3 regions of the Fictibacillus sp. NRS-1165 genome follow, and region 3 is predicted to be linked to each of the others. Evidence: predicted binding sites of a transcription regulator. Region 3 holds the regulator's gene; each other region holds the start of a gene.

Region 1 (10,077 bases), on a different contig from region 3:
AGGCTTTTATTTTCATATCCGATTACACCCGCAGTATTTTGGTGCCAGACACCGGGATTACACATGTGTGTAATTCGGGTGCCTGGCACCATTATTGTTAACTATCCTTCAACTAATACTAGAGATTTGTCCTCGTAATTGCGTTCGATGTGTTTCTCGCCCCATTCACAAAGGGAATCGAGAATCTCCTTCAGGGACCAGCCGTAATCAGTAAGGAAGTATTCCACTTTTGGAGGGATCTGCTGGTAGATCATTCGTTCGATGACGCCGTCGGCTTCAAGCTCGCGAAGCTGCTGCGTCAGCATCTTTTGTGTGATTCCAGGCATGGAACGTTTCAGTTCACTCGTTCTTTTTGTGCCTTTTGTAAGGTGGCAAAGAATAACGACCTTCCATTTGCCGCCGATGACTTCCAACGCCGCCTCAACCGGAATGTTATATTTCTTCATTCTCGTCTTTCCTCCTTTAATAGTTACTTTTTTATACTATGGATCAAAACAAACCCTATAAGTAATAATCAACCGTATAAGACTTCCCGTATCATACCACAGGTTCACTTCTGTTTCAATACTTCCTGTATAGGCACCTTTAAGTACCTATGGCACCCTCGGGTTCCTACCGCACCAAGAGGTGGCTGCGGTACTTGAAAGTGCGTACTTCTCAATGCTTCCGCTAGGCTCCATAATAACCCTAGTCAGCCGCACAGCATCTTTGGCGCGCCTGTGCGCTGAATTTGCTGACAGCACTCATTTCTATCAAGTTGAAGGGGGATTTATTATGGTTTCAAATACTGTTTCACATAAAACACAGCCATCAGAGAAAAAAGGAACATTCGCGCTTCTCGCACTCGCGATCAGCGCGTTCGGAATTGGAACAACAGAGTTTGTCCCAGTTGGACTGCTTTCATCTTTGGCTGATGACTTAAATGTATCCATTACACTAGCCGGTATGCTTATTTCCGGTTACGCACTCGGTGTTGCATTCGGTGCTCCGATTCTTACGGCAGCTACAAGCCGTTTAAATAGGAAGACACTCTTGCTTCTTCTTATGCTCGTATTTATCGTTGGAAACACGGCGGCATCGTTAAGCCACAGCTTTGCATTATTGCTGGTCGCTCGTGTCATTACCGCTTTTTCACACGGCGTGTTCTTTTCCATCGGATCCACCATCGCCGCCGATCTTGTCCCTCAGGATAAACGCGCGAGTGCGATCGCGATCATGTTTACCGGTCTGACCGTAGCGACCGTAACCGGTGTTCCGCTCGGGACGTTTATCGGCCAGACATTCGGCTGGAGAGCAACTTTCGCTGCCGTTGCCTTGCTTGGGGTCATCGCCTTTATCGCTAGTCTGTTTTTGATTCCTAATCATTTAAAAAGTGCATCAAAAGCTTCATTCAGCGACCAGTTTAAACTGATCACCAACGGAAGGCTTCTGCTCGCGTTTGCCATTACAGCGCTTGGTTATGGCGGAACATTCGTAGCCTTTACGTTTTTGGCGCCTATTTTAGAAAAAATTACAGGCTACCATCCTAAAACCGTAGGCATCATTCTGCTCGTCTATGGTTTGGCGATCGCGATGGGAAATACGATTGGCGGAAAAGCAGCCAACAAGAACCCCATCCGTGCCTTGTTATGGATGTTTATTATTCAAGCCATCGTTTTGTTCGTCCTTTCCTTTACTGCTCCTCTAAAAGTAATGGGAACAGTAACGATCGTCATTATGGGTCTGTTTGCATTTATGAATGTTCCTGGCTTGCAGGTCTATGTCGTTCAGCTCGCTGAAAAATATGTTCCATCCGCTGTCGATGTAGCTTCTGCCATCAACATTGCAGCGTTTAACGTAGGTATCGCCATCGGTGCCTATGTCGGCGGGCTTGTTGTGGATTCCATCGGCTTGATTCATACGCCATGGGTTGGCGGACTGATGGTCGTTGGAGCCGTGCTCCTGACTGCTTGGAGCGGTACGCTCGAACGAAGAACTTCAAATCAATAAGAAAAAGAGGAGTGCTCAGCTGCACTCCTCTTTTTTTACGTTCAAAGACAAAGAATTAAACCAGCTGCTCGCTTTTCTGTCCTGCATACGCCACGGCAATCTTGGCCGCTACTTCTGCATTATGTTTAACGAGTGCGATGTTGGTCTCGAGGCTTTTTCCTTCGGTCAGCTGTTTTATGCTGTCCAACAGAAACGGCGTTACATTTTTACCTGTGATTTTCAGTTCATCTGCCTTTTGAAGCGCTTCCAAAATAACAGATTCAATTTGATCATGATACATTGCGTGGGCAGCCGGCACTGGATTGGAGATGACAATTCCGCCGTTCAGCTTCAGGTCCCACTTCGTCTTCAGCACTTTTCCGACTTCCTCCGGCTCATCCAAGCGAAAATCGACGCCAAAGCCGCTCTCTCTTGAATAAAAGGAAGGAAATTCCTCCGTTTTAAAGCCGACAACCGGCACCCCTTTTGTTTCAAGGTATTCCAATGTTCTTCCGATGTCCAGGATCGATTTTACCCCGGCACAGATCACGCCGACGTTCGTATGTGAAAGCTCTGTCAAATCCGCAGAGATATCCATGGTGGTTTCTGCTCCGCGGTGCACGCCGCCGATTCCACCCGTTGCAAAAATGCGGATGCCTGCTAAATCTGCCGCGATCATCGTAGCTGCGACTGTCGTTGCCCCCATCTTTCCGGAGGACAGGATATACGGAAAATCTCTTCGGCTTACTTTTTCCACCTGCTCGTTCGTTGCAAACTCTTCAAGCTCTTCGTCGTTCAGCCCAATTTTTATTTTTCCATTCATTATGCCGATCGTAGCAGGCACAGCCCCATTGTTTCTGATGATCTGCTCTACTTCTCTCGCCATCTGTACGTTTTGCGGATATGGCATGCCATGTGAGATGATCGTCGTTTCAAGAGCAACAACAGGCTTGCCCATCTCCAATGCTTTTTTCACTTCTTCTGTATAGGTCAGATACTGATGCATTCGGTTTCCTCCACGAGTTGTGTAATGGTTTCTTCTGTCAGATGCGGGTATACGGACATGCCGGTCTGCAAGGTTAATGAAGCCAGTGCCAGACCGTAGCGGCACGCTTTGACAAAACCTTCGTTCTGAAAAAGGCCGAACAGATACCCAGCTGCAAATGCGTCTCCTGCCCCCGTCACATCCACTGTATTCACGGGGAAGGCCGGAAGATGAAGAGATTCATTTTCTGAAGCAGCATACACTCCCTCGCTTCCAAGGGTGATGATGACATTTTTCACACCACGCTCCTGAATGGACTTACTTGCTTTTTTGCAGTCATCCATGCTTTCGATTTTCATGCCGGCAATCATTTCGGCTTCTTCCTTATTTGGCAGGATACTGTGAATGCCATCCAGCGATTTCATCAGCTTTTTGGCCTTAAGGTTCGATACTGGATCAACCATGACAGGTATCCCCTCCAGTTTGCAGCGCTCTGTAATATAGAACAGTGTTTTTTCCGGCAGGTTCGTATCCAGAACGACCATGCTGGAAAGCGCGATATGGGGCCACTTTTCCATGATAAACGGTACTGTCATCTGTTCATAAATGTTCATGTCTGCAAGCGCAACGGCCAGATCCCCGTTTTTTCCCAGGAGTGCCGTATAGGTCCCGGTGGATTGCCCGCTGTCCCGTTGCACCTGGCTGATATTCACCCCATGTTTCCCTGTGTTTTTAAGAACCCAGTCACCTTCCTTGTCGTGGCCGACATAGCTTATGAGACTGACATTGCACCCAAGCCTTCCGAGATTCTCACTGATATTGCGGACGACGCCTCCGCACGTCTCCGTGATGGAAACGGGATTTGATGTTTCGTACTGAATGGACTCCTTGCATAAAGCTTTTCGGTCTAGATGAGCCCCGCCAATACAGGTTATCCCTCTAAGCTCTGGCAAAATATAAGCCCGGCCCTTAATTCTTCCGCTCTTCAACAAGCTGGATATATAACCCGCTACAGCTGAGCGGGACAGGCTGAGTTCATCAGCGATCTCCTGCTGGCTGATAAATGGATTTCTCTGAATAATGCTGATGATTTGAGACTCTTTCGTCATTGAAACACCTTCCTTTTTATCCATAATCTTCTAAATTGCCAACTTTAGTTTATCTCTCAAACAAAAGTTTGTCCATGATTTTATCTGAAAGTTTAGAAAAAAGGGAAGTTAGGAAGTCTTTTCTGTGTGTCTTCTAAGCTTCACCAGAGCCTGCTTTCTCCAAGATTTTACCGCGTGAATGCTGACTCCCTCTTCCTCTGCGATCTCTGTCTCTTTCATTTGGCGGAAAATTTTTTTCACGACCCATTTTCGCTGGTTCAGCGTTAGCCCAGAAAGATAGAACTCCAACATTTCATTTTCAAGAGGAAGAACACCGCCTTCAAAGTGGATCGTTTCTGTCAGCCCGAGACAAAATTCTGCATGAACGGCTTTATATTGAGCTTCCTTTTTTAATTGATCCAGCATTTTTCCTCTCACCGTTCGATAGGCGAATGGCCCGAACTCTCCCTTCCTGCTGTCAAACCTCTTGTAAGCCTCCCAAAGCCCAATGAGTCCTACTTGGTAATACTCATCATAATGCCGGGTAATACCCAGCGAATCAATCTGTGATTTGATTAATGGTTCGAATTGAGCGGCCAAACGGTCAAAATTGAATTCCACCTGTTTCATCCTTAAGAAAGACACGTGCCTTACGTTTTATTCCGCCGGTAATCTAAAGATAATGCTCCGTTTTCAGGCTGTCATTTGATCAAAAGTGCAAAACGGAACAGGAAATATGGTGAAAATGACGTTTTGAATGAAGGTAACGGGGGTTTTCGAAAGGCCTTTATGAGGGGGATAGCCCGAAAGAACCTGTGGATTCCGCCGCTGTTAAAGCTGCTATGGATACGGTGATCGCACAGAACATCTTCATTTCAAACGGCGGTGATTTTGTCAAAAAGAAAGGCGCCCGCATCACAGAACGCACCTCAAGTGATATCGTGCTTCCATAACGCAACAGTTGAAGGATGGAATAAACCCCAATCGGCCGTCATGCCGGTTGGGGTATCTTGCTGAAAGGAGGTAAAAACATGGAAACATGGCTCTCCTTTGTAAGCGATGTGGGCTTTCCAGTGATGGTGACGCTGTATCTTCTGCACAGGATCGAAGGCAAGCTTGATACACTGAGCCAATCCATCATGTCCCTGGCCGAACGGGTGCAAAGATAGCAAAAAAAGCCTGTCATTCTCATCTTGGCTGAGAGACAGGCTTTTAATCATTGATTATTTTTCATATCAATAAGCGTCTTGGCTGTGGCCTTTTTCTTCTGCTTTACGCGGTGCATCCTCTACTCCTTCTGCACCCATCGGCTCCCTGCTGGAGGTGTTTTCCGCATTGGCTTTCTTGAGCCCTTCCTCTACCCTTCTTCCATAATCCTCATCTGCCAAATTCTTAAGAGAAGCGGGCTTGCCGTATTTAATGCTGCAGGTTTTTTGCAAGGGCAATCGCGCCGCAAAGCCCGGCATTATCGCCAAGACCTGGAGGGACGATATAGTCTTGAATGGTTTCCTCGGTAAGCAGCGGATGCTGTACATAGCTGTTGAGCGTCTCAAGCACCTTTTTGCGGACGAGCGGGAAAAGCTGCTGCTGCTTCATCACACCTCCGCCGAGAACCATTTTTTTCGGGGAAAGAATGAGAATATAGTTTACAAGAGCCTGGGCAAGGTAATGGGCCTCAAACTCCCAAACCTTTTCGTTTCCTGCAAGTTCGATCCCCTTCTGGCCCCATCGTTTCTCAACAGCCGGGCCTGCTGCCATTCCTTCCAAACAATCTTTATGGTACGGGCAGCTTCCTTCAAAATGATCTTCGGGATGGCGCCTCACTAGGATGTGCCCCATCTCAGGGTGCGTAAGACCGTGAAGCAGCCTGCTCTCCGTGATTGCACCTACCCCAATGCCTGTCCCAACAGTCATGTAGATGCATGAGTCCAATCCCTTTGCTGCCCCCCACTCCAATTCGCCAAGCGCGGCAGCGTTTACATCAGTATCAAACGCAACAGGAACATGGATATGTTTCTGAATTTCCCCGACCAGGTTGTACTGTGCCCAATGAGGCTTTGGCGTGCTTGTAATGTAGCCATATGTACCGCTGTTCTTATCAAGGTCGACAGGCCCAAAAGAGCCGATCCCCATCGCACCGATCTCTTGATCGCGGAAAAATTCAATAACCTGGCTGATCGTTTCCTCCGGAGTGGTCGTCGGTATGCTGATCCGTTCAAACACCTCTCCGTTTTCATCGCCGATCCCGCAAATAAACTTCGTGCCTCCCGCTTCTATCGCTCCAAGTTTCATATCTTTTCCTCCCCGAGCTTTTATTTGTGCCATTTTATTGGTGCCTGGCAACTGTTTTTTTAACTGCTGTGAGATGCAATAAACGTTGCGTTTCCTTTAAGAGAGAATTTCTTCACAGTAGAAGGCACGATGAAATGGTCACCCTTCTTAAAGGAAGACGTGCCGTTTTGCGTCTCGATCTCTCCTTCCCCATCGAGAACACTGACTAGCATGTACATTGGGTTTTCTAGATTCGAAGAGGTGCCGTCCAGTTCCCAATGGTAAACGGTAAAATAAGATTCTTTAATCAATTTTTTCACCATCAAATCACCCTGTTTATCTTCAACAGGCTGAAAGTGGGCGTCCACATGCGGAATCATCGCTACTTCAATCGATTGTTTAATATGAAGATCTCTCGTGTTGCCTTGATCGTCTTTTCGGTCGTAATCATACACTCTGTAGGTAACGTCAGAGCTCTGCTGGGTTTCAAGAATCATCGTCCCTGCCCCGATCGCATGGATCGTGCCGTTCGGAACATATACGAAGTCACCCGGTTCTATTTTCTTTTTACGAAGAAGCTTGTCCCACTGCCCGTCGTCGACCATCGATTGAAACTCGTCCTTGGATTTTGCATGATGGCCGTAAACGAGCTCGGATCCTTCCTCACAATCTATAATATACCAGCATTCGGTCTTTCCGAACGCCTCATGTTCCACTCGCTGTGCATATTCATCATCCGGATGCACTTGAACAGAAAGATCTGTTTTAGCATCCAAAATTTTAACGAGCAAAGGAAAGTCGTCGCCTTCCTGGCCGGCAAACAGACCCCTGTGCTTTTGCCACGCTTCGTTCAGGGTCATACCTTTTAGCGGGCCATTCAATATTTTGCTCGGACCGTTGGGATGGGCTGAAATCCCCCAGCATTCTCCCGTTGTTTCAGACGGAATCTGATAGCCGAACGTTTCTCTCAGCTTCGTTCCTCCCCATATCCGGTCTTTAAACACCGGCTGCAAAAAAATCGGTTCCGCGTACATACCAACATCCCCTCATAGTTTCATCCAATACAATAGATACAGCTTCTATTTTACCTTATTGAGGAGGGATAGTGAAACGTAGAGCGCGGGGATTTTCGATGGAAAATAAACACACTTTTTCTTAGTATTGAAAGAATGCATGAATCGAGCGGTGCCTGCGGACAATGTGCAGGCGCTGTTTCGTGGTTTTGGGTTTCCTTCTTTCCTTCGCCGGTGCTATTTTCTCGCTGCTATCACTCGGTGTCATATCACTCGGTGTCAGGCACCGTCGTTACACACATATGTAAATGCGGTGCCTGGCACCGCATTTCTTAGCTCTTATATGTTTTGCTTCCCCAATAAAAGATGCTATGGCCGTTCCATCGGATTCGTTCTGCCTTGCCATTGTATCTTTGCTCGTAATGAAGATGTGCACCAGTGGAACCACCCGTGCTTCCTACTGCTCCAATCTTTTGGCCCTGCGAGACCCTCTTTCCGACCGATACATTCACACCGCTTAAATGGCCGTACAAGGTCTGCCAGCCGCCCCCATGGTCAATGACAATGTATCTTCCATAACTGCGGCCACCCAGATTTTTCACTTTAATGACTCTCCCGGCAGCAGAAGCGATCACCGTATCTCCCTCATCATACAGACGGTTGAGATCGACTGCATTTTGTGGATTATGATTCATCCTCGTCTGCCCGATCCAAACTTGTCCTGCCGGAAATGGAATCCGGAAAACGGGAGATGCATCGGCTTTCTTAAATGGTGTCTCAAGCAAAACAGCTGCCGTGCAGATTGGAAGGATAAAGAAAAGCAACTGCTTAATTCTTTTCACTCCTTGTATCCTCCTTTTTCATTTGATGGGATGTGCACTTGTTTAGGCATGTCTTATTTTAGGGTGCAGTAAAATCCGTCAAATTACTGATGGGAAAAGGTGTAAAAAAGGGTGCCAGGCACCGCATATTACACACATGTGTAATGGAGGTGCCTGACACCAAATTAAATAATTCCTTGTTTCCCCAGGGATGACTGAGCGCTGTTTTTTGAAATTAAACTTAGAATAACGTAAGCCGCTAGAGAAAGTACGACTGGCACTACAACGGTATGCATTCCCCACAGGTTCGGAGCGAATGTATCGAGAAGGACGTAGGAAAGTACACCTGTCACGATGGAACCTACAGCACCGGCTGCGTTTCCTCTCTTCCAATAAAGACCAAGGACGACCGGCCATATAAATGCTGCTTCCAGACCGCCAAAGGAAAACAAATTCAGCCAAATCAGCAGGTCCGGAGGATAAAGAGACACGATGAATACCAGGATTCCGATAATGGCAGTCACTGAAAAACTCAAGCGTTTAACCGATTGCTGACTGGCTTCCGGTTTAATGTAATTGATATAGATATCTTTAACAATGGAGGAGCTTACGATCAACAGGATGGCGTTCACCGTTGACATGACCGCAGCAAGCGGTGCTGCGAGCACTATACCCGCAAGCCATCCTGGCAATACCTTCAGTGCGAGCATCGGCATCACCTTATCTCCGATTTCCACTCCTGGTATGACGACTCTTCCAAACACTCCAGTCAAATGCATCCCCAGCATGATGAACCCGATGACAAACGTCCCGATGATCATCGCCTGGTGCATCGCTTTTGAATTTTTATAGGACATGGCCCGGACCGAGATTTGCGGGAGGCCAACGACCCCAATGCCCACAAGCAGCCAGAACGAGGAAACGTAAAGCGGCGTCAAAGACTTGTCCGCGCCGAAGGGTGTGATCAAATTCGGATTCTCAGCAGCAAGGGTCGAGATGATATGGGGAACCCCTCCACCTGCAATGATCGTTCCTGCCAATATAATGAGTGTTCCGACAAACATGACAATTCCCATTAATGTATCTGTAATGACAACTGCACGAAAGCCGCCTGCTATGACATAAACGAGGACGGAAAACGAAAAGATCAGCAGGGCCACAGGGTAAGAAACACCAGTGAACGACTCGATGAGCCGGCCGCCGCCTATCCACTGCGCAGCGGTTGACGAGAACAAAAAGATGCTGATGCTTGCTGCGGACAAAATAACGACCCACTTGTTTTCATATCGTGCTTTCAGAAAATCAATCAGCGTGACCGCGTCGATCTTTCTTGCAACAATGGCAAACTTTTTCCCAAGGACAGCGAGGGTGAAGTAACCCGTAACAAGCTGTGCCATCGCTAGCAGCACCCAGCCAAGGCCGAGCTTATAGGCGATTCCCGGACCGCCGATGAAGCTGCTCGCACTTCCATATGTAGCTACCATGGTCATCGCGAGAACGAAGCCGCCCAGATGCCTGCCGCCCAGGAAATAGTCCTGTAAAAACCCTGAACCACTTTCAACCTTGCGTGAGGTGTACATCCCAACGAGAAACATACCGATCAAAAAGGCAAGTAAAGGAACAATAACTTCCCAGTTCATCTCTTTTCCTCCTTCAGGTTCTCCCGATCAGGTTCATCTTCGAAGGGAACCTCTGTGAAGAAAAATTTAACCATGATATATACGAGGATGGAAAATACGATAAAGCCGGCGACGCAGCTATAGAAGAACCATGCTGGCAAACCCCATATGTAGTGATATTCCTTCACAGGTTTTCCGCCAAGCCCGTAGGAAAAAGCGTACCACCAGATGAAGTTCAGAACGGCAAGCCCGATGCCCATCAAGGCTTCCCGATTGGATATTTTAAATCGCGGATCCATCTTAACAGCTCCT
Region 2 (10,077 bases), on a different contig from region 3:
TGCATCTTTCGGTTTCATGGCAAGGATGAGAATCTCTGCTTTCCGGACCGCATCGGATGCAGATGCCGCAATATCGATTCCATACCTTTCCTTCAGCTCTAAGAGCCTATTCGTGTTCATTCTGTTGGCTGCGATGATTTGTTCGGGCACGGCGAGTTTATTGGTGATCAATCCTGAAATCATAGCTTCTGCCATGGAGCCTGCTCCAATAAATGCGATTTTCTTATTCACGGCAATCCCTCCAACTTAGGTTAAACGTAAAAACGCACTCCTCGATCCTTGGAAAAGGACGGAGGAGTGCGATCCGCGGTACCACCTTAATTGGCTTTTTAAAAGCCCAGCTTATTGCCTGTATCGAAGGCATACGATCAGGTTCAATCCCTGATGGCTCGGGGGATAGGTTCATTCATCTCGTACTGCTGGAATCTTTCAGCCGGTGGATTCCATTCTCTTTCAGCCGTTTAATGAATTACTGGTCCCTTTCAGCGCCGTGTTCAGCGTTCAGTTATTACAAAACATTATGCAATGGGTCAGTACAGTATGTCAAGTTCATATTTTTTGCAATATTAACTTTTCTTAAGAAGCTCATCTTTTGCTATACTGATTGGTATATATATGCCAACAGATGAGGTCAGGTGAACAATGTTGAATCAGAATATTATAACCATCTCGCTTCCGACACCGTTTCCGGTAGGAGATGTCAATGTATATCTCATACGAGGGGAGAAGCTTACCCTTGTTGACTGCGGGCCAAAAACACCGGAAGCATGGAAAATCTTCCGGGAGAAACTGGCTGAAAACGGGCTGGCTGAAAAGGATATTGAACAAGTGATCTTTACTCATTATCATCCGGACCATGTCGGGCTTTATGCATACTTTAAGAGTCCGGTGCCGTCTGTCCTTGCCAGTTTAGAAGAAATACCCTATCTGAGCCAGCAGAAGGAATTTTTCGTACATAGAAATCGGTTTTATGATGGGTTTTACAAAAAAATGGGTATGCCGGAAGAAGCGGTCCGGTTTGAGTATATGAAGTTAAAAAAATATCTTGAGTTCTCTGCTGTTGTCCACGCTACTCCCGCTTTGTATGAAGGAGAAGAGGTTCCGGGGCTTCCGGGGTGGACGATGATGAAAACACCGGGCCATTCGCCTGATCATCTTTCTCTGTTTCATGAGGAGAGCGGAATCATGATCGGAGGAGATTTTTTGCTGCAGCGCATATCTTCCAACGCGCTCATCGAGCCGCCCCTGATCACTGAAACAGAGCGGCCTAAACCCCTGCTGCAATACCGGAATTCATTGAAGACAGCAGCCGGACTCCCTATTGACGTCATCCTTCCGGGGCATGGCCTTCCCATCTCCAATAGTTCAGAGCTGATCAAGGAAAGGCTTGCACAGCAGAACAGCCGGGCCCACGCTTTATGGGAGATGCTATCCAGTGAGAAGACAGCCTATGAATTAAGCAAGTTATTATTCCCGGGCATCTATCAAAAGGAGCCGGGCCTTACTCTTTCGGAAACCGTCGGGCATCTTGACCTTCTTGAAGAAGAGGGACGGATTCTCGCAAAAGACCTTCACGGAATCATCTACTACAAGCGGGCAGAAGGAGCATAACAATATGAAGGAATTGAAAGGAAAAACAGTTGTAATCACAGGTGCATCAGGGGGGCTGGGAGCCCAGCTTGCCCATGATGCGGCAAGTCTTGGAGCTCAGTTGGTGCTTGTTTCCAGAAATATGGAAAAACTGGCGGCTGTAAAAAACAATCTTAAAGAGACATTCAACGTGGACGCCCTGATTTATACGCTGGATGTTGGCAATATCGAAGAGGTAAAAGCTGTGTTTGAGGAAATCATCCGCACCGTTTCTGTTGATGTTCTGATCAATAATGCTGGATATGGGATATTCGATTATTTCGTTGACGCAGACCTTAACGACCTTTCTGGTATGCTGCAGACCAACGTGGTCGGACTGATGGCTTGCACCCAGTCCGTCTTGCCGCAAATGATCGAGCGGCGTTCCGGGCATATCATTAATATTGCCTCTCAGGCAGGAAAGATCTCCACACCAAAATCGAGCGGTTATGCGGCTTCCAAACACGCGGTTCTTGGCTTCTCAAACGGGCTGCGGATGGAACTGGCAGACAGCGGAATTCAGGTGACAACCGTTAATCCGGGTCCGATCGAAACCAACTTTTTTTCCATTGCGGATAAATCCGGAACCTATGAGAAAAATGTTAAGAGGTGGATGCTGTCCCCTGAATATGTGTCTAACAGAATCATCTCGGCAATCGGCCGTCCGGTCCGTGAGATCAATCTTCCTCGCTGGATGAACGCCGGAAGCACACTCTATCAGCTTTTTCCCCGCCTCGTAGAAAAGCTTGGCGGAAATGCATTCAAACAAAAATAGACAATAATTATATTATGTAAACAAAAGCGCATCCATGTTGGATGCGCTTTTGTTGCTGGATAAAAGGAAGAAAGTCTTATATTAATAGGGCTAAAGCACTTATTATGGTTTGCCGGTGGTGAGAACGGGTATATATAGTACAGGCTATAGACCGCAACCATAGAAAGAGGGGTAGCTCTTATGAATAAAAAAGTTTTATTTATATCCGACCATGGAGATCCGCTGGCAAAGCTTGGCGGCAAGCAAGCCGGAGGACAGAACAATTATGTCTACCATCTGGCGCTTGCCATGGAAAGCAGGGGATGGGATGTCGATGTCATCACCCACTGGTGTGATAAAGATGCCCCGCAGACGGAGGCGTTCGGCAAACGCTCAAGAGTCATACGCATCAAAGCCGGTGTCAAAGGCTTTGTCTCCAAAAATGAAATGTTTCAGATACTGCCCGCTTTTTTCAAAGAAATCGAGCAACTCGTTCCTGTAGAACAATATGATATTATTCATACCCACTACTGGCTGTCCGGCATTCTGGGCCGTCAGCTTCGCAGAAAGTATAATGTACCGTTCGTCCACACATCGCATTCCCTTGGCGCAGCAAAAGAACGTGCGACAGGTGAAAGGGATGAGCGCAGGTTCCAATATGAACGAACCATTCTCCGGTCCGCCAACCGCGTGATTGCCACGACCAACAGTGAGAAAAGCTTGATCTACGATTTTGCCAAGCAGCCTGCACCTGTTGATGTCATTCCGATCGGTGTATCTCCTAAATTCTATCCTTTTAACCAAAAAACGGCGATTAAACAAAAACTGGACGTTCAAGGCCCCCTTGTGTTTTATGCTGGACGGCTGGAAGAGACAAAAGGTGTTGAAACCCTTCTTCAAGCATTCCGATATTTGATTCAATGGGGAGATGTTCCAGCAAATACAAGGCTGATTCTTGCCGGAGGACAGAAAGAAGAGATCGGTGATGACCGGCTTCCGATTCAGGACGAACAGCGTTCTTGGGTGAAAGGAATTGAACGTTATGTTCAGTTTGTCGGGCCGAAAAGCCAGGAGCAGCTCGCAGAATACTTTAATGCTGCCAACGTCGCTGTCGTTCCTTCCTACTATGAATCGTTCGGAATGGTAGCTGCAGAGGCACAGGCGTGCGGCTGTCCAGTCATTGCCTCTCGTGTAGGCGGGCTTCAAAATGTCGTGGTTGAAGGAGAAACAGGACTGCTCGTTGCGCCAAAGGACGCCCAGGATTTAGCGCTCACACTGGAGATTATTTTAAACAACGACATCATTGCACAAAGGCTGGGTAAACAGGCATCTTCCCTTGCGGAACGCGATTATCGCTGGCCGAATGTGGCAGCGAGGGTTGAGCATGTGTATGAGGAGGTTCTGTCAGGTGAAACGAGAAAACGTTACACATCTTTTAGCTACTGATCTTGACGGCACCCTGGTTGGAGAACAGGAAATGACTGCTTTTCTGCTTGACTATTATAAAGATCGCCCCTATCAGGTGGAGCTCGTTTATGTTACCGGAAGGCACTATGCTTCCACTATGGATTTGATCAACGATGAAAAGCTTCCTATGCCTTCGATCCTTATATCGGACGTGGGTACAGAGATGTATGATTTTAATGATCCGGCACTTCATGAGCGATGGAAAAAAACATTGGAAGAACAATGGAACCCTGATGCAATTTCCCGGATCGTTGAATCATGCAGAGGCTTAATGCCTCAATCCATTCCATCCACCCATCGGCTCTCCTATTATGCGGAAAGCGATGAAGCAGTGGAAGACGTAAAGCGAAAGCTGATTGACAGCTCTGTGCCGCATAAGCTCATTTACAGTTCCGGAAGAGATGTAGATATTCTTCCTCCCAATGCAGGAAAAGGGGAAGCCCTGTCTTTTCTGATTCGTGAAAAAGGATGGGAGGAGGCCAATATATTAGTCGCGGGTGATTCCGGCAATGACCGTGACATGCTTACCCTCGGCTATCCGTCCGTCATCGTTGGGAACTGCCAGGAGGAATTAAAAGAGCTGCCGGATCATCCCCTGATCTTTCGGGCGCAAAGGCTTTACGCCGGAGGAATTCATGAAGCATGGGAGCATTTCTTTGAGAAAGCAGCCGCTGTAAAATAGGGATAACGCAAGCAACCCCCCGTAAGCCCGGCTTATTGGGGGGGTTGCTTATTCTTTTGTAACAAAGGTGTATACGACATCTTGAACGGTTAGATAGGGATCTTCTGCCTCTTCGGTTTGAAGCTCTTTTTTTATTTGTTCCTCAAGGAGAGTATATTCTTTCTCAGTATAAGGAATACACTCCTTGTGATAAAAATAGTCCAGCAATGCTTTTTCCAGCCATTTGCGCAGCAGCCGATTCTCCATTCTCCACTTCCTTTCTTCTCCAAACAATGTAGCCTACACATACCGGACGGTCAATAGCCCTGAAAAAATTTCCATTGAGAACAGAACATATATTCGGTTAAAATGGGTATACATAATTAATGAGAACGAACGTTTGCTTTGGAGGGGTGAAGGAAGTTGATCGATTATTCCAAGATTCAAAATCGTTCAATTCTGTGCATGGATATGAAAAGTTTTTATGCAAGCTGTGCGGCTATGCGCCTGGGGATCGACCCGCTGACCTGTTACCTTGCTGTTGTAGGGAACACAGAGAGGCAGGGAAGTGTTGTCCTGGCAGCTTCTCCCTGTCTGAAAAGAGATTTTGGAATAAGGACAGGAAACCGGTTGTTTGAGATTCCGAAAGACAGCCGCATTCACATCGTAGACGCCCAAATGTCCTTTTTTCTCAAGCGTTCCATGGAGATCACGCGTCTGCTCAACCGCTTTGTTCCAAAAGAAGCGATTCATACTTACAGTGTAGATGAAAGTTTTATTCAGGCAGACGGGACAGAGCGGTTGTGGGGAGGGCCGGTGAAGCTGGCTCAAGCCATTCGTACAGCGATTAAAGAGGAGTTTGGTCTCCCCTGTGCGATCGGGATCGGGCCGAACATGCTGATGTCTAAGCTATGTCTCGACTTGGAGGCGAAAAAAAGGGGGGTGGCGGAATGGACGTATGAGGACGTGCCGAAGAAGTTGTGGACGCTGTCGCCTTTAAGCAAGATGTGGGGCATCGGTTCCCGTGTGGAGCGCTCGCTGAATCTGATGGGCATCACAACGGTAGGAGACCTTGCGCATTATCCCTTGGAGCTTTTGGAAAAGAAATTCGGTGTCATGGGAAATCAGCTTTATTACCATGCGTGGGGAGTTGATCTCTCAGAGGTGGGGGCTCCGATCATGCAAGGCCAGATCAGCTATGGAAAAAGCCAGATCCTCCTTCGGGACTACGACGATCCAAAAGAGGTCCAGCATGTCATTTTAGAAATGTGCGAGGAAGTGGCGCGACGGGCGAGAACAGCGAGAAAAGCGGGAAGGACGGTCAGTCTGGGAATCGGCTACAGCAAAGAAGAATGGGGCGGGGGCTTTTACCGATCAAAGACCGTATCTGAACCGACTAACATTACGATGGAGATCTATCAGGTGTGCCTGGAACTCTTTCATACATTTTATGAAGGAAAGACGGTCCGTAAAATCACTATTGCTTTGTCCAATGTATGTGAAGATAGTGAAACGCAGCTCAGCATCTTTACACTTGAGCATCCTAAAAAACGAAAGCTTGGCTATGTGATGGACGATATCCGCAGGAAATACGGATCCAACGCTCTCCTCCGGGCGGTTTCTTATACGAGTGGAGGGACGGCTCTGCACCGCAGCACCCTTTTAGGCGGTCATAAAGCGTAAAACAGAATGGAGGGGTCTCTCTAGATGATCAAAGACCGGGGAAGTATCAAATGGACGGCTATGATGCTGCCTGAACATGTAAAAAAATTAAGGGACTGGGAGCGGGAAGAGGCCTCCTTTGAGAACGCTGAACTTGATGAACAGCAGTTGGAGGAGATGAACCAGCAGATCTTTTTTGCGATGGAAGAGGCAAGGGAGGTCGCCGTATTTTGCCGTGATCATCTTCGCGAAAAAGCGATACAGGGGCTCATCCACTATTATGACCCGCATCGCCGCCTGCTCAGAATGATCAATGATCAAGGAAAAAGACAGGACGTCCCTCTCGACACCATCATAGGGATAGAGACGGACGTTTAAAGACACAGAAAATAAGCCAGCCTTATAAATAAGGCTGGCTTATTTGACTGCATCAAACAGATCGGAGGCCAATAATTTTTTCTGGAGGGAGTCAACATTCCCTTCGCTTGAAATTTCAATTTCCTGCCCTGGCTGTATGGACAATGCGATAAGGCCGAGCAAGCTTTTTCCGTCTGCTGTCTTATCTCCTTTTTTAACGTACACAGCTTCTTCATAGCTGCTTGTGAACTGCACAAATTGACTTGCGTTTCCGGCGTAGATGGGTTTTTTTGCAATCAATCTCAAGTTAATCTCTCTCCCTGCATATCCTTTTTTATAAAGCTTATGAAGGGGTGGAAAAAGAAATGTCATAAAATTGATTTAAAATTAAAGTGACTTCCATCGGAAAATACAGGAAAATATAGAAAGAGATGTGTGGAGAGGAGCAGTAATCATTGATCCGCAATAAAAAACGAATGATTCATTATTTACTGATTTTAAGTTTGGCAGGCTGCCTTTTATATATCAACCATCGGTATCTAAATTTAACGCCGGAGCGCTTCCGAGGATGGATACTGTCATGGGGAGTCTGGGCTCCTATCGTTTATATCGCTCTATATGCAGTCCGTCCTTTTGTACTGTTTCCGTCCTCCGTGTTCGCAGTCACGAGCGGCTTGGCCTTCGGGTTATATTGGGGGTGTCTGTATACATACCTTGGGTCATTGTCAGGCGGGCTCATGACGTTCTGGGCAGTGAAATGGATCGGCAAGAAAGCGCTGAAAAAAGAGTGGAAGGGAAAGTATCAGAAGGTCCAGGAGGGCATCAAGCAGCGCGGGTTTGTTTATGTACTTATTCTTCGTCTGCTCCCCATATTAAACTATGATCTTGTGAGCTACTTGACGGCTGCGGCGAACGTCAAATTTAAAGATTATGCGGCAGCTACGGCCATCGGCATCATACCGGGTACATTGGCATACACCTACTTAGGGGCTTCAGTGGCCAATACAGGGATGAAGGAGATTTTAATTTCCTCCATCATCATCATCACATTGATTATCCTCCCGGTCGTAACAAGGAAAAGATGGCAAAAAAAACTGGGCCTGTGACCTTTCTCATGGAAAAAGAAGCGCTGAATGGCAATCAGCGCTTCTTTTTATGTAGTCGCTTGGGAAGGGAGGAGCTGCTTAAGAAGCTGCTGGATAGCGGAATCCGCATCAGAGCCCTCAGTGATCAGGAGAAATGACTCCCCTTTACGCAGCATCATGAAAAAGGTAACAAAGCATGTTAATTTTTTTGCGTGCAGGGTGACTCCATTTTTACATAGGAACACGTTGGACTGAAATGATCGGGAGATTTTTACGAAATCTGTAATCTTTTGAATGGTAAATTTAGAAGCGTCACTGGTGATGGAAACGGTTTTTGAACAAATCTTTTTCATATATGTGATCCTCCTGAAATGGATTAAATAGTGATCTACAGGCAATCTACCCTGTAATGAATCGTTTCAAACCAGGCGCGGTTGAAAATATCAGGAGAGGGAATAGAGAGGAGGAGACAGAAGGAGGAGGATGCACGGATGTTTGAAATGATTTTTCATTTTTTAAAAGAGATGGGGGCGGCCGGGCTGTTTATGGGGACCGCCCTGGAGGCTTCCTCAGTTCCTTTTCCCGGTGCGCTGGTCATTCTGATCTATGGATTTCTGCTGAAGCCAAACCTGCTCGAGACCCTGCTTCTGGCATTTGCAGTGAGTGCCGTATATACCATATTCAGCTATGTACCTTATGTAATAGGCTATAAGCTTGAAAGCAAGATGAAAGAAAAGTTCAGCGAGAAGAAAGTGGAGAAAACGAAGAGAGGGTTTAAGAAATACGGAGAGTGGAGCATTGCTCTGTCACGGCCATTGGGAATCGGAAATTATGTTTCCTACGCAGCAGGGATGAGCAAAGTCAATCGGTGGAAATTCGGCGGACTGACCTTTATCGGCATCTTTCCCTTGGCGGTTGCCATGCTGTTTTTAGGCAGGCTGGGAGAAGTGAAGACCGTTAACCATGTGCTTCAGGCATCACAGAACTATATCCTGGCAGGGGCAGGAGTGCTGCTGGTTTGTTGTTTGCTGTATAAATTCGTGTATAAGAAAAGGACGGCCAGCTGAACTCTGGCACATAAAAGCGGAAACTGCCAGAGAACAGGAACAATGATCAACCGTACAAGAATATGTTAAAATGACAATCAGATACGGAAAGAAGGAATTTTAAAGAAACGATGGTTCATTTCTGGACAGCCCATCATACACAGATTTATCGCGAACTTGTCAAAATGGAGGAAGAGGAGCAATTCGGAAAACGATATATGCAAAACTGGGTAGAATGGTATGCACTGGGCCATACATGTAATACAAACCACGAACAGCGAGGAGAAATGACATGAAACTGGAATGGACAGAAAGAGCGATCGAAAAGATAAAGGGCAAAATACAGCATGGCGGCCGCATTCTGCTGAAATATGATACGGAAGGCTGCGGCTGTGTGGTCAGCGGGGTATCGGCACTCTGGATTGTGGAGCATGAACCGGAGGGAACGGTACAGCTTGAAACAAACTTCCTGCCTGTTTATATAGAGAAGGATAACGCGGTGTTCTTTGATGAACAGATGACGATCGATTTTAAAAAGGAACAGCATACGTTTCAGCTGAAAAGCCCAAATCAGATGCTTAATCCGCATCTTAGGCTCGAAAACTAAAATAAAAACAGGAAAGGACGCCTAAAAGGGCGTCTTTCCTGTTTTTATTTCGTTCTTCAGTGATGAAGAACGAAGCCTATGGCGTCTTTTCCTGTTTTGAGAGCAGGTACTGCCTGCTTTGAAGGGCGCGGGAAACAAAAGGAGTGATGTACTCTACTGCGTCAAGGAGGGGCTCAAGCTGGATGCCTGTAGAAATGCCCATACGGTCAAGCATATAAACGGTGTCTTCGGTAGATACATTCCCGGTAGCCCCCGGTGCAAAGGGGCATCCTCCAAGCCCGCCTGCGGATGTGTCGAAGCGGTCCACCCCTGCCTGAAGAGCGGAAAAGATATTTGCAAGGGCCATTCCACGTGTGTCATGAAAATGGGCAGCGATGAGCAGGGCTGAAGGAAGATGATGTTTTAACAGGCAGAATAGATCATACACTTCCTGCGGATTGGCCATCCCGATCGTGTCAGCGACAGAGAGCTCATCTACCCCAAGCTCTGCAAATTCTTCGCAAATTTTCAGCACGTCCTGTTCGTCCATCTTTCCTTCATACGGACAATAAAATGCAGTGGAGATACAGGCCCGCACAAAAAATCCTTTTCGTTTCAGATCCAGGATAAGCGGAGCAAGCTCCTCCATGCTTTCTCGGGTACTTTTATTAATGTTTTTCCTGTTGAACGTATCGCTGACTCCGACAAAAAAAGCAGCGCTCTTGCAGCCGGAAGCAAGCAGGCGCTCTACGCCCCTGCTGTTGGGCACAAGCACGATGTTACGTATGCTGTCATCTGTGCAATGCTCAATGACCTGTTCGGCATCTCCC
Region 3 (10,077 bases):
AACAACAAGCGGAGGTGAACAAAATGGCTGATAAAAAAGATAAAATTGAGGAAAACGTACGAGCACAGCTCGGTGGCATGGGTCTATATGGAACAACCAGCAATGAGGAAGTAGCAGGATACCGGGCTTCGGGAGATATTGAAAATGCCGGTCAGCTCGATAAGGGTTTTCAAAAAGAACCGGGCAATGAGGGTGAAACGGCATCTTTCTCTACTGAACAGCAAAGAGAAAATGAGGTATAAGTAACTTGCTTTCTAATTGCTTTTTAGAGCGTTTGGGTATATTTAAATGTCCTTTTTCTTCTATAGCATAAAAAAAGGCCTGGCAGCAGTTAAATGCTTCAGGCCTTCTTTTTTTATTTATCCACTTATAAATTTGTTAAATGAATTGATAAACTAAGCTGCCGATTAAAATATTGCAGCTGAAGCAGTTCATCCCATTGTATGATATATTTAGTTTTAGTAATCCAGTCATTCGTGGGATTAGCCCACTGACCGCCATTTCAAACAACTCTTTTGATAACCGGTGAGATGAAGATTCATCAGACGAATTCCAGCCTGACAATCTACATAAAGTACATTTTAAATTAGATGAAATTCTTATCAAATCCCGCCTGTCGATTTTATAAGGAGGGCAAATGAAGACAATAAAGGCTTGGGCAAGAAAGCTAAAACAACAATTATTAACTCTATATTTGGCCTGCAGGGATAATAGAGTACCTTGGTATGCTAAAGTATTTACTGCATGTGTAGTAGCTTATGCATTCAGTCCGATTGATTTAATACCTGATTTTATTCCGGTTTTAGGTTATTTAGATGATGTAATTATAGTACCGTTGGGAATAATGTTAGCCTTAAAGATGATTCCCGAAGATGTCCTTAACGAATGTGAAATTAAAGCAAAAGATTTTAACGAAGATAACAGACCTGAAAATTGGTTTGTTGCTATTCTCATCATCATGATCTGGCTAGCGCTAATCTTGTGTATTGTTTTTAAATTGACTATAACTATTTAACAGCTGCACTCAGAATCGAAGTCGAAAATATCAGGTTATTACATTCTCATCTGCTTGCGAAGAAATACAAGTATGCTCGTCCTGGAATCCAAACTACGCCATGGAACACTCAAGAGCGGTGCATGAATGACCCATTCGGAAATCGTATAGTGTTTTTTGAGAGCATCCAAAAATAGTGAGTACTGTGTAAGACTTGATGAATATTTGCCTTGGGAAAGAGGGAACAGGACAAAAATTGATTAAACTCCATCTTTGTCCATTGCGCATCGATTGGTCATTGCATCCTATAGAGTATCAACTATCTACAAGGAGGTAAACTATTGTCACCTCGAACAAGGGATGTAGTCGTTATTGTGTTCGAGAGCGCTTCAACAACAAGACGATTTCGAATTGTTGATTTTGCGGTCATCGGAAGTGCAGGGCCATGCAGGGAGTTTCTGCGAAGAGGGGAAGATGTCGTTCATGCCGAAAGTTGTCTTCTAAGAAATAATTTTCGGATTGTTTTTGAAAGTTCAAATGTGCTGCTTTTCATCCGAAGGTAATCGTATAGAACATGGTTTCTGACAGTGAAGCCTGGAGAGCGATAATGATTCCTTCTTTAACGGCTCGGCGCGATTCTTTAATTAAAATGGTTTTTTTTCGATTAACATGGCGGTACCAATCACAGGATCTCCAACCAATTCTCCCATTCACCAAATGATTGGCCGGATGGCAAGAATGTTGGAGCCTCTTTCGTAAAAGAGGCATAATGACTGGACTATTAGCAGGTAGTCCAACTTATGCCCTTGCAGAATCTGACGCTTATAGGTCACCGCAGGCAGACTATGGACGGGTATGGACTTGCGGAGAAGTCGATAAGTGAGCGGATCAAAACCGCTGGCACTTCCGAGAATCGCAATAATCTTACTTTTTTCTAGTGAACATAGCCCCTTGCGAGAGAATAGAGAGATGATAGAGCACCATCTATATTTTGGAGGTTTTTGTTAGCAATAAGCTCAAAGTATTTCCGAAAGGTCTGGTTCTTAGCTGCCCTTGTTCTTAGCTGCCCTTTAGATGTAACCGGAACGGTAAGTGAAAAGAAAACGGGTGAACAAAATGAGCACCGCAGGCGAGATCGCCCGTGGTGCTTAATTTGTTTCTTATTGAAGGGTACGGTAGACTCCAATTACTTTTCCCAGGATGGTGACGTTTGGAAGCAGAATCGGAGCAAGCGCTGAATTCTCCGGTTGAAGGCGGATGTGATCTTTTTCTTTAAAGAACCGTTTAACGGTGGCTTCGTTTTCTTCCGTCATCGCTACGATAATGTCACCGTTTTCAGCAGTGGGCTGCTGTTTGACGACGACGAGGTCCCGGTCATAGATACCGGCTTCGATCATACTGTCTCCTTCGACAGTTAACATAAAAACATTATCGTCGCCAACTACATGTTCGGGCAATGAAAAATACTCATCCACATTTTCAATGGCTGTTATCGGGGAACCTGCGGTAACTTTACCGATGATCGGTACATTCACGGAACGCGTTTTCGTTATGATCTGTTCGGAGTCGAGGCCTAGTACTTCAATCGCTCTCGGTTTGGTAGGGTCTCGCCTGATGAGCCCTTTTTTTTCAAGCCTGGATAGATGGCCGTGGACAGTGGAGCTGGATGCCAGTCCAACCGCTTCTCCGATTTCCCGTACTGATGGGGGATAACCCTTTGCATTCACTTCTTCTTTAATAAATTCCAGTATATCAATCTGCCTTCTGGAAAGTTTTGTCATGATTACACCTCATTCACTGAATACTCTTGAAAAAAGTATAGCATGCAGGAACAAGATATACAAACATAAGTTCGAAAAAAACTCTTGTAAAGAACAGGTGTTCCTATTATAATAACAATTAATAAGAACACACATTCGTAAGGGGGATTTATGTTGAAGGGATTTTCACCAGTATTTATACTAATATCTATTGTTGCAGCAGGGTTTATTATGTTCGCTTATCAATCACATGCAGAAGGATCCAAAGAATATATGGAGATCACAGTGGAAAAAGGAGATTCACTATGGGAGATTGCAGAGGAATACACCAAGAGCAAAGGCTCAAATTGGGAATTTGTAGAGTGGGTTGAAAAGAACAATGCGATTCAGGCAGGGACGATCACTCCTGGCCAGAAATTAACGATACCGATCAAAGCAGATAAAGACAGGTGAAATAAAATTGAGATCGATCATTTATTGCAGAGTAAGCACGGATAACGAGGAGCAGACTGCCTCCTTATCCCGACAGGAAGAGGAATTGAGACAACTTGCAGTAAGGCATGGATTTGAAATTGTGTCAGTCATCAAGGAAAGAGAAAGCGGATACAGCTTAGAGAGAGAGGGTCTCTTTGAGATGATCGAGCGGGCGCAGGCTGAAGAATTTGACGTTCTCCTCATAACCGATGATACCCGCTTGGGCAGAGGGAACGCTAAAATCGTACTCCTTCATGAACTTCAAAAAAGAAACATTAAGGTATATACATACAGCAGCCAGGGGGAATACCAGCTCTCTGAAGCAGAATCCATGGTGCTTGAAATCGTAGCTGTCGTAGAAGAATATCAGCGCAAGCTTCATAATTTGAAAATTAAAAGAGGGATGAAAAAGGCCGTTCAGAGAGGCTATAAACCGCAACATAACTTAAAGAATATCCATCATGGGGGAAGAGAACGGAAACAGCTTCCGATTGAAGAAATCATACGTCTCAGACATATGGATCTTACATTTTCCGAAATTGCTGTAACATTAAAGGGGTTCGGTTATGAAGCATCGAAAGCAACCGTTCACAGAAGGTATAAGGAGTATTTAGAAAGTGCTCCGACTGGAAACTCTACTTAATATTCGTTACGATAGGCATATCGAAGAAAAAGGAGAGGTGCTCCATGCTTACACCAGATAAACTGCAACGTATAAATTTTCTTGCTAAAAAGTCAAAGCTAGAAGGTTTGTCTACAGAAGAAGCCCAAGAACAAAAGCAACTAAGGGAGGAGTATCTGAAAAACGTCAGATCTTCTTTTCAAAATAGATTGCACTCACTTAAAATTATTGACCCTGAAGGCAATGATGTGACCCCGCAAAAGCTGAAAGAAAGCAAAAAAAGCCAGAATAATATCAAACATTAAGAGAAGAGCCTGATTTCTGTAATATGAAATCAGGCTCTTTTGTTGTTGCAAAATTCTGAATATCGTATATACTGTTATATAACAACGATGAAAGGGGAGAACAAATTGGCCTTTTCAATAACGGATTCTGTTATCAGATTATATAGTGAAATCGACTTAAATGAGGGTGAGGCACTCCGGTTATACGCACGGTACGCCGGCAGTGCAAGCAATGGAGGATACGCCTTGGGAATCAGCCCTGCACAGCCTGGAGATGGGGATCGAATACAGGAAGTAAGCGGATTGAAATTTTTTGTGAAGCCGGATGACCAGTGGCTGGTAGATGATATGAAACTGGATTATGACGAAGGAGAAGATATCTTCTATTGTGAGTTTCCGGCGTTAAACTAATGTAAACCTGTATTATAACAAAAAAGTTATAATACAGGTTTCTTTGTTTGTATCAAAGATTCATTTTATGGGACACTATTGATGGGCATTGTGCTTGTATAAAATGCTCAATATGTTTATGATGGTATCGAGAAATCTTTTACATATGTAGATGAAGGGATGATTAAATAATGTCTACTGCTTCAATTGACCAATTATCTATCAACACTATCCGTACTTTGGCTATAGATAGCATTGAGAAAGCCAAATCGGGACACCCGGGCATGCCGATGGGTGCCGCGCCGATGGCTTACAGTCTTTGGACGAAATTCATGAACCACAATCCAGAAAATCCGGAATGGTTTAACCGTGACCGTTTCGTGTTATCTGCAGGGCACGGATCCATGCTCCTATACAGCTTGCTTCACCTTTCAGGCTATGACCTTTCCATGGAAGACTTAAAGCAATTCCGTCAGTGGGGAAGCAAAACCCCTGGGCATCCTGAGTACAAGCATACAGCTGGAGTGGATGCAACAACGGGACCCCTTGGACAAGGGATCGCGATGGCAGTAGGTATGGCAATGGCAGAACGCCACCTTGCTGCAACATACAACAAAGACGGCTTTGAGGTTGTTGACCACCATACGTATTCCATCTGTGGAGACGGAGATTTGATGGAAGGTGTATCCGCTGAGGCTGCTTCTTTGGCTGGCCATCTTGGTCTGGGCAAACTCGTAGTCCTATATGATTCAAATGACATCTCACTGGACGGGGATCTGCATCTTTCTTTCTCCGAGAGTGTAGAAGACCGTTTTAAAGCTTATGGATGGCAAGTTCTTCGAGTAGAAGACGGAACAAACCTGAAAGAGATCGAAAATGCAATTGCTGAAGCGAAGAAAGATACAGCACATCCGACACTGATCGAAGTTAAAACCGTGATCGGTTATGGTTCCCCTAACAAGTCCGGTAAGTCCGCATCACATGGTGCGCCTCTTGGATCTGATGAAGTAAAGTTGACTAAAGAAGCGTATAACTGGGTATTTGAAGAAGACTTCTTCGTGCCTAAAGAAGTAAGAGAACATTTTGCTTCCATTAAAGAAGAGAGCAAAAAGAAAGAAGAAGAATGGAACGAATTGTTTGCCCGATATGAAAAAGAGCACAGCGAAGCTGCTACACAGCTGAAAATGTCAATTGAGAACAAGCTTCCTGAAAACTTTGACACAAACCTTCCGGAATTCGATAAACCGATCGCGACGAGGGCTTCTTCTGGTAAAGCATTGAATGCATTTGCGCAAAACATTCCATGGCTATTCGGAGGATCTGCTGACCTTGCAGGTTCCAACAACACGATGCTTACCGGTGAAACAAACTTCAGCCGTGAAGATTATAGCGGACGAAACATCTGGTTTGGAGTAAGAGAATTTGCGATGGGTGCAGCTGTTAATGGGATGGCCCTTCATGGAGGACTAAAAGTATTCGGTGCAACGTTCTTCGTTTTCTCTGATTACTTGCGTCCGGCCATCCGTCTTGCTTCCATCATGAAGCTGCCTGTAACGTATGTGTTTACACATGACAGTGTAGCTGTAGGTGAAGACGGCCCTACTCATGAACCGGTCGAACAGCTTGCATCATTGCGTGCAATGCCTGGTCTTTCTGTCATTCGTCCTGCAGATGCTTATGAGTCAGTTGCTGCATGGAAGCTTGCACTTGAAAGTGTGGATCAGCCAACAGCGCTTGTTCTTACGAGACAAAATCTTCCAATCCTGAACGGGACGAAAGAAAGTGCTTATGAGAACGTTAAAAAAGGTGCTTATGTGATTTCTGAAGCTGAAGGGACTCCTCAAGCACTATTGCTCGCTTCTGGGTCTGAAGTGAGTCTGGCCATTGAAGCACAAAAACAATTGAAACAAGATGGAATTGAAACTTCCGTTGTTTCTATGCCCTCTTGGGATCGTTTCGAGCAGCAATCTGCAGAATACAAAGAGAGCGTTCTTCCTTCATCTGTAAGAGCGAGACTTGGTATTGAAATGGCAGCCTCTCAAGGGCTTCACAAATATGTAGGTTTAGATGGCGATACCCTTGCAATCGACAAGTTCGGAGCTTCAGCACCTGGGAATAAAATCATTGCTGAGTATGGCTTCACCGTAGAAAATGTTTCAAACAAAGTAAAAGCTTTATTTAATAAATAATGGATTGAAACCCGGAGATGTCCTCCGGGTTTTTCTGTTTTCGACAAAAGAAGTGGACGCATGCTCCAGTATAAGACAAGTATTTTGTAAAGAATCCTTTATACTTGATGTAAAAAAGGAGAGGGGTGGCGGTCTTGAGAGAGTATTTCATCTATAAGATCAACGAAGATGTCGCAGAGGAATATTTCGGGAAAGAAATCAAGCTCTTTCAGCTTTTTTTGGAAGAATACAAAACCTTTACTGTGCAAAAAGACATTCTGCTAAAACAGATTCATTACATCACCTCTCCACTTCAGCCGAGTCCTCTTCAATCCTTTATCAAACAGATGCTCTTGTCTTCGAAAGGATTTCAAGCCGAAGCCCATTCCTTTCTTTTGGAGTGTGAAAAAAGCTCTGCACGGCTCAGTTTTTCCGAACGTTACATGATCCTTCAAAGTGTAGGCAGCTTTGAAGCGGAAACCGCTATTTTTGAAAATATCCGAAAGTATGAACGCTGTTTTTTTGCGATGGATTTTAAATATTATCGTTATGGCTGGCTCAATCCGCTAAAAGCAAGGACAGGCTACGGGTCATAAATATTTTGGACTGTATCTTGTATCCCGTTGGCTTTTTATAGTAAACTAGTGCTAGACAACACGAAGGAGGAAGTTTTACTATGTTTTATTATATCCTTGTGGGTATCTTGGCACTTCTTGCAGGAGTAGCCATCGGATTTTTCATTGCCCGCAAATACATGATGAATTACTTACAAAAGAATCCACCAATCAACGAAAACATGCTGCGGGTGATGATGATGCAAATGGGTCAGAAGCCGTCCCAAAAGAAAATCAACCAGATGATGAAAGCAATGAACAACCAGATGAAGTAAGGTGGACGAGCGCTCATTTTCGTGGGTGCTTTTTTATACAAAAAAATCATAAACTGTTCTGTTGAACAGTTTATTTTTTTTTTGAAAAAATGCTGAAACATTTTTTTAATTTTCATTATTTGGTAAAATAGGTATGTTTCCTTTTATAGGAGGGAGAAGATGGGTTGAACGTTTTTATCGATTTATTGTGGTATTTCAAGCAACAAAAAAGAAGGTACATAACAGGAATTCTCTTGCTTGCGCTTGTTTCTTTATGCTTGCTCGTGCCGCCTAAAATCATCGGATTTACGGTGGACCATATCAGGGAGGAAACATTAACCGGGAAAATGCTGTTCCTCTATCTGGTGATCCTCTTGGCGGTGGCATCCGCTGTCTATATCCTGCGTTTTTTTTGGAGAATCATGATCTACGGGGCTTCCATTGAACTTGCTTTTATTTGCGGAACCGCCTTTATTCTCATTTTACGAACATGTCCCCCCGCTTTTATCAAAAAAGAAGAGTGGGAGATCTAATGGCACATTCCACAAACGATCTGCAGGTCATTCAGCAAACCGCCGGTGACGGTGTACTGACGCTTGTGGACTCAGCGATGATGGGTGGCTTTACATTGATCGCAATGGCCTCTACGATCAGCTGGAAGCTGACACTTGTCAGTCTTCTGCCGTTTCCTTTGATGGCGTGGTCAACGAGCCGTTATGGATCGATGCTGCATAAACGTTTCCATAAAGCGCAGCAGGCGTTCTCTGGCATGAATGACAAAGTGCAGGAAAGCATTTCGGGAGCACGGGTGATCAAAGCGTTCGGACAAGAGAAAGAGGATGTGGAAGCGTTTAAGACCCTTTCAAAGGATGTCGTCCAAAAGAATATTTCAGTGGCAAAGGTGGATGCATTGTTTGATCCGACGATAGCTGTCATTATCGGAGCTTCTTTCTTTTTGGCGGTGTCCTACGGATCTTCCCTCGTTCTTAAAGAAGAACTTACGATCGGCCAGCTCGTTTCCTTTACCAGCTACTTGGGATTGCTCATCTGGCCGATGCTGGCTTTCGGCTGGCTCTTCAATATCGTTGAAAGAGGAAGAGCATCTTACGACAGGGTAACAGCACTTCTTCAAGAGGATGAGAGGATCAGGGAAAGAGAAGAAGGGATTAAAAAGATTCCAGCAGGTTCTCTTGTACTCGATGTAAAGGAGTTTTCGTATGATGTGAATTCAGGACCGGTTTTGAAGGATATCACTTTTGTACTCCCGGAGGGGAAAACACTCGGAATCGCCGGGAGAAGAGTTCGATCACCAATCTGCTGATGAGGTTTTATGATTTTGACCAGGGTGAAATATATATTGATTCTATTCCAATCCAGTATTATCCGGACAATGAACTCAGGAAAAAGATGGGTCTAGTCCTACAGGACTCCTTCCTGTTCACCGGTAATATCGCGCATAATATCAGGCTGTTTAATGATGGCATCTCCGATGAAGACATCAGGAGAGCTGCACAATTTGTCCAGGCAGATGAGTTTATTGAGAACCTGTCTGAAGGCTACAACCAGGAGATAGGGTAAAGGGGCGCGACTTTTTCAAGCGGACAGCGCCAGCTCATCTCTTGCACGAACCATGGCCTTCTCACCGAGGATTTTGATATTGGATGAAGCGACTTCTAACATTGATACCCAGACAGAAGATGCTATCCAAAGGGTATTAATGAAAATGAGCGGGAAGAACAACGATCGCTATCGCTCACCGTTTGTCCACCATTCAGGATGCTGATCAGATCCTCGTTCTGCATCAGGGAGAGATCGTGGAAAGGGGAACACATCAGGAACTGATGCAGGCAGAAGGGTTGTATCATAAAATGTATGCTCTTCAGCAAAAGGGAAAGCTTACCTATGATGTCAGCTGATTTCGATGTAGAAATTTCTTTTTTTGCATTGAACAAGCGGTCTCAAATCTATAAACTAAAAGTAATACATTAAGAGGAGTAGACATGATGGCAGACTTGAATATCTGGCTGGCTTTTGGAGCCGGTCTCCTATCTTTTATCTCCCCGTGCTGCCTGCCGCTTTATCCGGCGTTTCTTTCTTACATAACAGGTATATCAGTCAGGGAGATCAAGGAAGATAAAGGAATGAAACGAAAGCAGGCAATGCTGCATACGGCATATTTTCTGCTCGGTTTTTCAATTGTTTTTATTGTCTTAGGATTATCTTCTTCGTTTATCGGCACCTTCTTTTCGCAGTATAAAGATTTTCTGCGCCAGTTCGGTGCAATCATTATTGTCATTTTTGGCTTGCTGATCCTCGGCGTGTTTAAGCCGGCATTCTTAATGAAGGACAGAAAATTAACGTTCAGGAACAGACCGGCAGGGTATATGGGTTCCATTTTGATCGGCATCGGTTTTTCTGCAGGATGGACGCCTTGCACAGGTCCCATTCTTGGTACAGTGATTGCACTGGCTGTGTCCAATCCCGGGGCAGGTATGCTGTATATGGCCTGCTACGTTC

The links. The regulator LexA, encoded in region 3, represses DNA repair genes until DNA is damaged. The targets are predictions, from matches to a motif close to CGAACATATGTTCG.
Region 1: the regulator LexA is predicted to act here: its motif matches at 4,120-4,133, upstream of ABHN01_RS08305 (carbohydrate kinase).
Region 2: the regulator LexA is predicted to act here: its motif matches at 4,861-4,874, upstream of ABHN01_RS11955 (DNA polymerase thumb domain-containing protein).

Annotation. Positions count from the first base shown of each region.
Region 1 is NZ_JBDPNU010000019.1:243,448-253,524, reverse strand. It holds gene ABHN01_RS08325 (PrpR N-terminal domain-containing protein) at 1-16, opposite strand, end outside; gene ABHN01_RS08320 (winged helix-turn-helix transcriptional regulator) at 102-446, opposite strand; gene ABHN01_RS08315 (MFS transporter) at 775-1,989, shown strand; gene ABHN01_RS08310 (pseudouridine-5'-phosphate glycosidase) at 2,045-2,974, opposite strand; gene ABHN01_RS08305 (carbohydrate kinase) at 2,959-4,062, opposite strand; gene ABHN01_RS08300 (sigma factor) at 4,171-4,662, opposite strand; partial or broken gene ABHN01_RS08295 (DUF2922 domain-containing protein) at 4,854-4,994, shown strand; gene ABHN01_RS08290 (YvrJ family protein) at 5,073-5,210, shown strand; gene ABHN01_RS08285 (hypothetical protein) at 5,277-5,480, opposite strand; gene ABHN01_RS08280 (ROK family protein) at 5,458-6,333, opposite strand; gene manA (mannose-6-phosphate isomerase, class I) at 6,393-7,346, opposite strand; gene ABHN01_RS08270 (M23 family metallopeptidase) at 7,658-8,167, opposite strand; gene panF (sodium/pantothenate symporter) at 8,332-9,786, opposite strand; gene ABHN01_RS08260 (YhdT family protein) at 9,783-10,064, opposite strand.
Region 2 is NZ_JBDPNU010000025.1:244,766-254,842, forward strand. It holds gene proC (pyrroline-5-carboxylate reductase) at 1-237, opposite strand, end outside; T-box leader at 283-495, opposite strand; gene ABHN01_RS11930 (MBL fold metallo-hydrolase) at 646-1,611, shown strand; gene ABHN01_RS11935 (SDR family NAD(P)-dependent oxidoreductase) at 1,616-2,404, shown strand; gene ABHN01_RS11940 (glycosyltransferase) at 2,585-3,829, shown strand; gene ABHN01_RS11945 (HAD-IIB family hydrolase) at 3,792-4,532, shown strand; gene ABHN01_RS11950 (YqzH family protein) at 4,581-4,778, opposite strand; gene ABHN01_RS11955 (DNA polymerase thumb domain-containing protein) at 4,935-6,194, shown strand; gene ABHN01_RS11960 (YolD-like family protein) at 6,219-6,551, shown strand; gene ABHN01_RS11965 (HPr family phosphocarrier protein) at 6,591-6,836, opposite strand; gene ABHN01_RS11970 (TVP38/TMEM64 family protein) at 6,986-7,636, shown strand; gene ABHN01_RS11975 (HPr family phosphocarrier protein) at 7,684-7,968, opposite strand; gene ABHN01_RS11980 (DedA family protein) at 8,107-8,682, shown strand; gene ABHN01_RS11985 (iron-sulfur cluster biosynthesis family protein) at 8,954-9,268, shown strand; gene ABHN01_RS11990 (hydroxymethylglutaryl-CoA lyase) at 9,345-10,077, opposite strand, start outside.
Region 3 is NZ_JBDPNU010000088.1:17,984-28,060, reverse strand. It holds gene ABHN01_RS24275 (hypothetical protein) at 24-242, shown strand; gene ABHN01_RS24270 (YkvA family protein) at 638-1,015, shown strand; gene ABHN01_RS24265 (glyoxalase superfamily protein) at 997-1,191, shown strand; gene ABHN01_RS24260 (hypothetical protein) at 1,336-1,557, shown strand; gene lexA (transcriptional repressor LexA) at 2,155-2,775, opposite strand; gene yneA (cell division suppressor protein YneA) at 2,929-3,207, shown strand; gene ABHN01_RS24245 (YneB family resolvase-like protein) at 3,215-3,871, shown strand; gene ABHN01_RS24240 (DUF896 domain-containing protein) at 3,916-4,155, shown strand; gene ABHN01_RS24235 (iron-sulfur cluster biosynthesis family protein) at 4,261-4,545, shown strand; gene tkt (transketolase) at 4,716-6,713, shown strand; gene sirA (sporulation inhibitor of replication protein SirA) at 6,848-7,288, shown strand; gene ABHN01_RS24220 (YneF family protein) at 7,369-7,581, shown strand; partial or broken gene ABHN01_RS24215 (ABC transporter ATP-binding protein) at 7,746-9,476, shown strand; gene ABHN01_RS24210 (cytochrome c biogenesis CcdA family protein) at 9,564-10,077, shown strand, end outside.